2 regions of the Peribacillus sp. B65 genome follow, and region 2 is predicted to be linked to the other one. Evidence: riboswitches for the same ligand, from Rfam matches in the RefSeq annotation. Region 2 holds a riboswitch; the other holds the start of a gene.
The links. Region 2 has a riboswitch for glycine ahead of ACSR9O_RS18060 (amino acid permease). Riboswitches for the same ligand answer to the same signal wherever they lie in the genome.
Positions count from the first base shown of each region.

Region 1 (4,438 bases), 1.9 Mb from region 2:
CAAAACTGAAGGTTTATCCCTTCTCCGCCAGCTTCTGTTGCAATCAATACCTGTATATTTTTTTGGAATAATTCTCGCATCCAGTCTTTCTTTCCGCGCTTAAAACCGCCTCGGAAAGGAACTGAAGAAATTCCATTCTGCTGTAGGTACCATTGTAGATATAGCTGAGTCGCCCGGTATTCGGTAAAGATAATGACTTTATCATCAATTTTCTTGATCAGTTCCAAAGCTTTTTCAGCCTTTGAGTTCTGAACCGTTTCATTCACTTTAGAAAATAAATCATCAAGCTTTGCCAAAAAGTCAGGGGAAGGCTGATCATATTTATTTTTCATATTCTTTAATGTATAAAAGACCGCCTCTCTGCTGCTGCATGCTTCCCTTTGGAGAGTGAGAGCCGAAAAGGCGCTTCCTTTAGAACCATCCGAAATAGGTTTGAATTTGGAAACAGCATCGTACAATGCTTGTTCCGTTGGAGAAAATTCAATGGTGATGGTCTCCACATGCCGTTTTGTCCATTCAATGCCAGTATCGGCCCGCCGGTTTCGAATCATGACAGTGTTGACAAGTTCCTTTAGGTGTTCATCTTCAATAATGTTCCGGCCTTTCCCTTTATACTTTTCTGAAAAAAGTGAGGCATTTCCCAAGTGGCCTGGTTTCAATAACGAAACGAGGTGGAAAATTTCCTCGACTTTATTTTGAATCGGAGTGGCTGTCAGGAGTAAACAAAATTTCTTTTTCAGATTTTGGACGAATTCATAGTTCTTCGTCTTATTATTTTTAAGTTTATGAGCTTCATCAATAATGATGAAGTCGTATTCCTGCTTGAAAATGATATCTCGATGTGGAGCTCGTTTCGCTGTATCAATGGATGAAATGACCACATCACAGGAGTCCCAAACATAGCTTTTTCTCTGAACGACTGCCGGTATATGAAACTTGGTATTCAATTCAAAAGCCCATTGTGTGACAAGGGAAGCCGGAACAAGGATCAAAACTTTTTTTACAAGGCCCCTAATCATATACTCTTTTAGGATCAATCCAGCTTCAATTGTTTTTCCGAGCCCTACCTCATCAGCTAAAATGGCCTTTCCATTCATCTTTTCCACCACTTGCTTGGCTGCTTCCAATTGATGGGGAAGCGGGGTTAACTGCGGAAGGTGCTTGGGCGCCTGTAAACCTTCAAAATCAGGGATGATAAGATTTTCCTCCATTTGAACCGCGAGCTTATAAAGCTCCCAGTTTCCCCATGGACCGTCATTTTCCATCTTTTGCAGAAACTCGTCATTCCATTCAGAATTAAAGGATATATTGATTTTCATAGAAATAACTCCCTCTTAAATCATATTTTCCTTAATAAAAGGTCAAAACCCGAACATTTCATATGTGAAGTAAGAAAAATATTTCTCTTCAAAAGATATTGCAGAGATAAGTTTCTTAGGGTAGGATATAAGTATATTTAGAAAATTCCAATTTCCCAACGCTACAAAGAATCTTTGTACATCGATTTTGCAGTTCGCGTTTTCTTAGTATGGGCTATAGACTTCTAATTTATCCAAGATTACTGAAGGAGACCAATCAAACGGTTTCTGAGGTTTCAGGAGAATTGGCAGAGAATGCATTCCACGATGCTCAGAGGTTTTACCGATGTTTGGTGGCTTATTCGCTTCCTTTCATTGGTAGACCATTTATATGCGGGTGAAGATAAGGGGAGAGACTACGGATGTAGCGCCGAAGGAGCAAACTTAGCAGTGAATCTCTCAGGCAAAAGAACTCTTATTGGACGCAACTCTGGAGAGCGCCGCCCGTTTTGGGACGGCCACCAAAGGGGAAAACCTATTACATAGGTAAACTTTCAGGTTTCAGGACAGAGAAAAAGCTCAAACGGGCTTTCTCTGTCCTTTTTTGTGCTTTTTTCACATCATGAATCAGGATATATCTGATGCGTAATGACAAGAAGCTTTTGATAATGAAGCCAATTAATTTAAAAAAATCTGAAGGGGGTCATTTTTTGACCGATTTAAAAAGAACACCACTATTTGAGGTTTATCGTGAATACGGAGGTAAAACGATTGATTTTGGCGGCTGGGAACTTCCTGTCCAATTTTCGGGTATAAAGGACGAACATGAAGCCGTACGTACAAAAGCGGGGTTATTCGATGTTTCCCATATGGGTGAAGTCGATGTTAAGGGTCCTGGGAGCCTTTCCTTTTTACAAAAGATGCTGACTAATGATATATCAAAGCTGAAACAGGGCGGTGCCCAATATTCCGCCATGTGTTATGAAAACGGAGGCACGGTTGATGATCTAATCGTGTATAAAAGGTCTGAGGATGACTATCTGCTCGTGGTCAATGCAGCGAACACAGAAAAAGATTTCAATTGGCTGCAAGCTCATTTATCGGAAGATGTCCAAATCAAGAATGTATCTAGTGACTATACACAGCTGGCACTTCAAGGGCCAGCTGCAGAGAAGATTTTACAAAAACTATCGGGAAATACTGCTTTAAGTGAAATTGGATTTTTCAAGTTCAAGGAAAATGTCATGATTAACGGTATCTCCACGATGGTATCCCGTACTGGATACACTGGTGAGGATGGCTTTGAGATATATAGTGACAGTGAAAATGGTCCAGCCCTTTGGAAGGCGATTATGGATGCCGGAAACGAAGAGGGAGTTCAGCCGATTGGTTTAGGTGCTCGTGATACCCTGCGTTTTGAAGCGAAACTGCCGTTGTATGGGCAGGAGCTTTCAGCAGACATCACCCCGATAGAAGCCGGGATTGGTTTTGCAGTAAAAGTCGATAAGGAAGTTGATTTTTTCGGGAAAGCCGTTCTTGCTGAGCAAAAGGAGAAAGGAGCTCCTCGCAAGCTTGTGGGAATTGAAATGATAGACCGTGGCATTCCACGTCATGGGTATAAGGTCTACAGCGGTGATAAAGTCATTGGCGAGGTCACGACCGGTACCCAATCACCAACGTTGAAGAAAAACGTGGGTTTGGTACTTATCGATAAGGAATTTTCAGTGCTGGATGCGGAAGTCGAAGTGGAGATCCGTTCCAAACGTTTGAAAGCCGTTATAATACAAACACCTTTTTATAAAAAACCACGTAAATAGAGGGGAATGGTCATTAGATGAAACATCGTTATTTACCCATGACAGAGCAAGATAAACAAGAAATGCTGAAAGCGATAGGGGTATCCACTGCTGAAGAACTTTTCAATGATATCCCTGAGAGCGTTCGTTTTCAAGGAGAATACGATATCAAGCCTGCTAAATCGGAACCAGCATTAATGAAAGAATTATCAAGGCTTGCTGCCAAGAATGCGGATCTTAAAAACTATGCCTCCTTCCTTGGTGCGGGTGTCTATGACCATTATGCACCGGTCATCGTCGATCATGTTCTATCCCGTTCTGAATTTTACACGGCTTATACACCCTATCAGCCTGAAATTTCACAGGGAGAGCTTCAAGCAATCTTTGAATATCAAACGATGATATGTGAATTGACGGGCATGGATGTGGCTAACTCCTCCATGTATGACGGCGGGACAGCGCTGGCTGAAGCAGCCATGCTTGCTTCAGGACAGACACGCCGCAAGAAGATTCTCATTTCAGGAACCGTTCATCCTGAATCAAGAGAAGTCGTGAAGACATATGCGAAAGGGCAACGCGTGGAAGTGATCGAAATTCCTTATAAAGACGGTGTGACGGACTTAGCTGCTTTAAAGGAATTGGCGAATGAGGACATTGCAGGAGTGATCGTGCAATATCCGAACTTTTTTGGCCGGATCGAGCCATTGAAGGAAATGGAAGAAATCATTCATGGCGTCAAATCCATGTTTATCGTTTCCAGTAATCCGCTTGCATTGGGAGCTTTGACATCCCCTGGTGCACTCGGTGCAGATATCGTAACGGGGGATGCTCAGCCATTCGGCATTCCAGCGGCATTCGGTGGACCTCATTGTGGATATTTTGCGGTTACTAATAAACTTGTTCGGAAAGTTCCAGGCCGACTCGTCGGTCAAACCGTGGATGAAAATGGTAAAAGGGGATTTGTACTAACGCTACAAGCTCGTGAACAGCACATTCGCCGTGACAAAGCCACATCCAACATTTGTTCCAATCAAGCTTTGAATGCGTTGGCAGCTTCTGTTGCAATGACCGCCCTTGGGAAAAAGGGTGTCAAGGAAATGGCCGTGCAAAATATTCAAAAAGCACATTATGCGAAAAAAGCAATTATGGCAGTAGGGGTGGAAGTGATATTCGACGGTCCTTCGTTCAATGAATTTATCATTAAACTGCCTGCTTCGTTTTCAGAAATCAATAAAAGCCTTTTTGAAAAAGGGATGATCGGCGGCTTTGATTTAGGGACGGTTTATCCTGAGCTGAAAGACCATATGCTGGTTGCGGTAACTGAACTTAGAACAAAAGAAGAAA
Region 1 covers NZ_CP195840.1:1,789,531-1,793,968, forward strand. The annotation lists gene ACSR9O_RS08815 (DEAD/DEAH box helicase) at 1-1,319, opposite strand, end outside; glycine riboswitch at 1,696-1,783, shown strand; glycine riboswitch at 1,787-1,870, shown strand; gene gcvT (glycine cleavage system aminomethyltransferase GcvT) at 2,009-3,115, shown strand; gene gcvPA (aminomethyl-transferring glycine dehydrogenase subunit GcvPA) at 3,133-4,438, shown strand, end outside.
Region 1: it holds a riboswitch for glycine, as region 2 does, so the genes downstream of both, gcvT (glycine cleavage system aminomethyltransferase GcvT) here and ACSR9O_RS18060 (amino acid permease) in region 2, are expected to answer to the same signal.

Region 2 (4,438 bases):
ACCGGGACTCTTATATTTGCTTACAAAGAAATCGGATTGAGACATCAGTTTATTTTCCTTGGCATATCTCCATATTTCCGGTAGGAGCCAATAGGATAATACGTAAGACAAAGTAATGTAAATTAGAACATATAGTGCGGGTGCGCCCTTGCCATAAGCCCAGCCGCTGCCGCCAAGGAAGGAGAAGGTCGTATAGATTTCCCCGGCCATCAGCAGAAAGACGAATATCGCACCAAAACCGCGTCCGCCAACCGTCCATTGCTCCAAGTCCATATCTTTTCCTTTTGAAGAGCGTATGCCTAAAAATATCGATAGAAGTAAAAATGCTAAAATGATTAAGAGAGCAATATTCATTCCTGGTCACCTTCCCGATTCCTGGGATCCAGCTTATACATGATGCCCAGTATGGCAGAGGTAAGGACCACCCACATAGCCATCCAGAACATATTGAAAGGCATCCCTAATACATATGGTTCTATTTTATTAACAAAAGGCAGAAATCCTAGTATGCCTATAAAAGGAACTAGAGTAAGAATATATATAATCTTCATAAACAAACCCCTCCGTTTTAATAAAGTGAAACGCCCACCAATGGGGTTTATTCTTCAATGCCACTGATGGATGGGTGAACCAAACCGGGATGAAAAATTCATTCATGACGGAAAAGGTCCGATAATATATATTAGCTTACACTATTTTGATATAAAATTTAATGCAGTTGCCTGATATATTTGAGCAACTGTGCGCAGACAGCCGAACAATGATATGTTCATAAAACAGATAAAGCCTTGAATTCATAGTGAGTTCAAGGCTTTATTTCCTTTAGCTATATTTTTTCCGAGAATTATATAGTATTACCAAAAGTATGAACCAGATTGGGGTCAAGAGCAGTGATAGTCGTGTAGCTTCAGCGAATAGCATAACAATAAGGATGAACAGGAATAATCCTAATATGGCGTAATTGACAAAGGGTGTAAAAGGAGCCTTGAAAGTCGATTTCGCTCTTAGGTCAGGCCTTGTTTTCGAATATTTGATATGGGAAATCAAGATAATGCTCCATACCCATATGAAACAGATGGCACTGATGGTCGTCACGACGGTAAATGCCTGTTCAGGTATCAGTTTGCTTAATAATGCCCCTATTGATACAACGATTGTGGATGTTAATAAGGCATTGCTCGGAACAGCCTGTTTATTTAATTTTTCCAGTTTAGCAGGTGCTTCGCCATTCCTGCTTAACGTATAAAGTATTCGGCTCGTTGAAAATAAACCGCTGTTGCATGCAGAAGCAGCGGATGTCAAAACGACGAAGTTGATGATCCCTGCAGCGACAGGAATGCCGATTAACGCAAAGACCTCTACAAATGGGCTGCTCGTGGCATCCAGTTGTGTCCATGGGTTGACGCAGAGAATGACGAATAGTGCACCAACATAGAAAAGTAAAATCCGGACAGGGATTTTATTGATGGCAGATGGAATGTTCTTTCTCGGGTTTGCCGTTTCTGCTGCGGAAACCCCGACCAATTCGACACCGACAAATGAGAAGACGACCAGCTGTAAAGATAATAGGAATCCAGAAATGCCATTAGGGAACATGCCCCCATGATTCCATAGGTTCGTTAGGGAAACCGTTCCGCTATTGGTATTGAAGCCGATGATCAAAAGGATGATCCCCACGACGATCAAGGCGATGATCGTGATTACTTTAATGATGGCAAACCAGAATTCCAATTCACCAAATAACTTAACGGTCAAAAGGTTCAATCCTAACAGAATGACTAGGCATATTAGAGCCGGAATCCATTGAGGGATATCGAACCAATATTGCATATAGACGCCGACAGCTATGATATCGGCCATTGCGGTCATGATCCAACAGAACCAATATGTCCACCCTGTCACGAAGCCGGCCCATGGACCGACATATTCGGTTGCAAATTCAGTGAATGATGTATACCCTGCATTGGATAAGAGCAATTCCCCTAGTGCCCTCATCACAAAAAACAAGGCAATCCCTATTATCAGATAGGAAAATAAAATGGAAGGTCCTGCTAATTGTATGGCTTTTCCGGAACCTAAAAATAATCCGGTGCCAATGGTTCCTCCTATTGCGATCAGTTGTACATGTCTATTTTTTAAATCTCTTTTTAATTCTTGTTTTGCCAATTCTTACGCCCCCGTCTTTTTATAGTCTTGGTAGTGAATGAATTTACCTGAATGGTCTTGGAGAGAGGGACTGATTTTTTCGTCCAGCTTGCCTTTCCCATTGGTTTTAAAGCTGTTGTTTTTAGTCCAACCACAAAATGGACAATAAAAAAAGAGATTGGATAATACCAATCTCTTAAAGGGTTCAGAATAACAATTTTATCATTCGTTACTCTTCTGTCCTTTTGCCTGAGATTGTGAATCCTTCGGCGCTGCACCTTGTACAGTCTCTCCAGAAGCTGCTCCTGCTATAGTGTCATCCATAGCATTCATCGCTTGCTTGTATGCGGTTGTGAATAAATGTTGTCAGTGATAATCTACCACTGCTGAATCATTCATTATGCTTATAAAATAATATTGGAATTCTATCATCTATTTTTCGGAAGGTCAACAAGTTTTTTTTGAAGTGAAAACGGCAATAGCTGTAGTTTTATAGTGGTCTTAATTTTTATTAAGGTACTTGAAAAATTTGTTTTTTGGATGATCATTATTATGAAATATTGAACATCATTTTTTTGAAATGATATTTTTAGATAAGGGGAATTGCCAAGATATATTTGGTAACTGTTTATTTCAAAAATACAATTGTATTTTTACAGAATATTTACTATTATAAGATAAGAAAACATAATTGAAGTGTTATTGATATTTTTTTCGATAAAGCATTTCTAACCGCAATAATTAATAGAGAGTCGTTCGTGTTAAGGATGGAAAAGCATTACCGATATTGCATCTGGGGGAGTTAAACATGTCGAACAAGGAATTAAAGAGAGGGCTGGAAGCACGTCACATTCAAATGATAGCTTTGGGCGGAACCATCGGTGTCGGGTTATTCATGGGATCGGCGAGCACGATCAAATGGACCGGGCCCTCTGTAATGCTTGCTTATGCCATCGCAGGTATTTTTATATTTTTCATCATGCGTTCCATGGGTGAGATGCTCTATTTAGAACCGACTACAGGTTCTTTTGCAACCTTTGCGAGCAGCTATATACATCCTTTGGCAGGTTATATGACTGCTTGGAGCAATTGGTTTCAATGGGTAATCGTCGGAATGTCCGAAATCATCGCGGTTGGGTTGTACATGCAATATTGGTTCCCGGATTTACCGGCTTGGATACCAGGTGTGGTCGCCATGATCATCTTGGGGGCGGCCAACCTCATTTCAGTTAAATCCTTCGGGGAATTTGAATTCTGGTTTGCGCTTATAAAAATCATAACGATCATATTGATGATCGTTGCCGGCCTAGGCCTTATCTTCTTTGGAATAGGGAATGGCGGGGATGCGATTGGATTATCGAATCTATGGGAAAATGGCGGCTTCTTTACGGGAGGCTGGACAGGATTCTTCTTTGCGCTTTCCCTTGTCGTGGCATCCTATCAAGGCGTTGAGCTTATCGGCATCACAGCCGGAGAAGCGAAAGATCCAAGGAAGACCGTAACAAAAGCTATCCAGTCAATCATATGGCGTATATTAATTTTCTATATTGGTGCCATATTTGTCATCGTGACAGTCTTCCCTTGGGATCAACTGGATGACTTAGGAAGCCCATTCGTTTCAACCTTTGCTAAAATAGGTATCACAGCAGCAGCAGGAATCATCAATTTTGTCGTAATCACAGCGGCAATGTCTGGATGCAACAGTGGGATATTCAGTGCAGGGCGTATGCTGTACACACTTGCATTGAATGGCCAAGCTCCAAAAGTCTTTGCTAAAGTATCTAAAAATGGAGTGCCGGCATACTGCACGATCGCTGTACTATTAGGATTGGGCATCGGGGTTATCCTGAATTACCTTGCACCGCCGCAATTATTCCTTTATGTGTACAGTGCGAGTGTATTACCCGGGATGATTCCATGGTTTGTCTTACTTATCAGTGAGCTTAAATTCAGAAAGGTAAATGCCGCTGAAATGGAGAAACATCCGTTCAAGATGCCGTTGGCCCCTTACAGTAACTATGCGACAATTGCCTTCTTACTGATGGTGCTGGTCGGTATGTGGATCAATCCTAGTACCCGGATTTCCTTGGTTGTCGGGATCGTTTTCCTAGCCTTGGTCGTAGCAAGTTATTACATGCTGAAAATGGATAAACGAACACCATTGGATGTTAAATCCGATGATGAAATTTCGGGATAAGAAACTCTATCGGAAAGCCCTTCTCTTAATTCGAGAAGGGCTTTTTTGTCTTTGGTGATTGTTGGAATTCAGGAGTGAAGTGGTGGAATTCACGAG
Region 2 covers NZ_CP195840.1:3,693,710-3,698,147, reverse strand. The annotation lists gene ACSR9O_RS18070 (sodium:solute symporter family protein) at 1-354, opposite strand, end outside; gene ACSR9O_RS18065 (DUF3311 domain-containing protein) at 351-551, opposite strand; gene ACSR9O_RS18060 (amino acid permease) at 823-2,166, opposite strand; glycine riboswitch at 2,373-2,451, opposite strand; gene ACSR9O_RS18055 (amino acid permease) at 2,954-4,342, shown strand.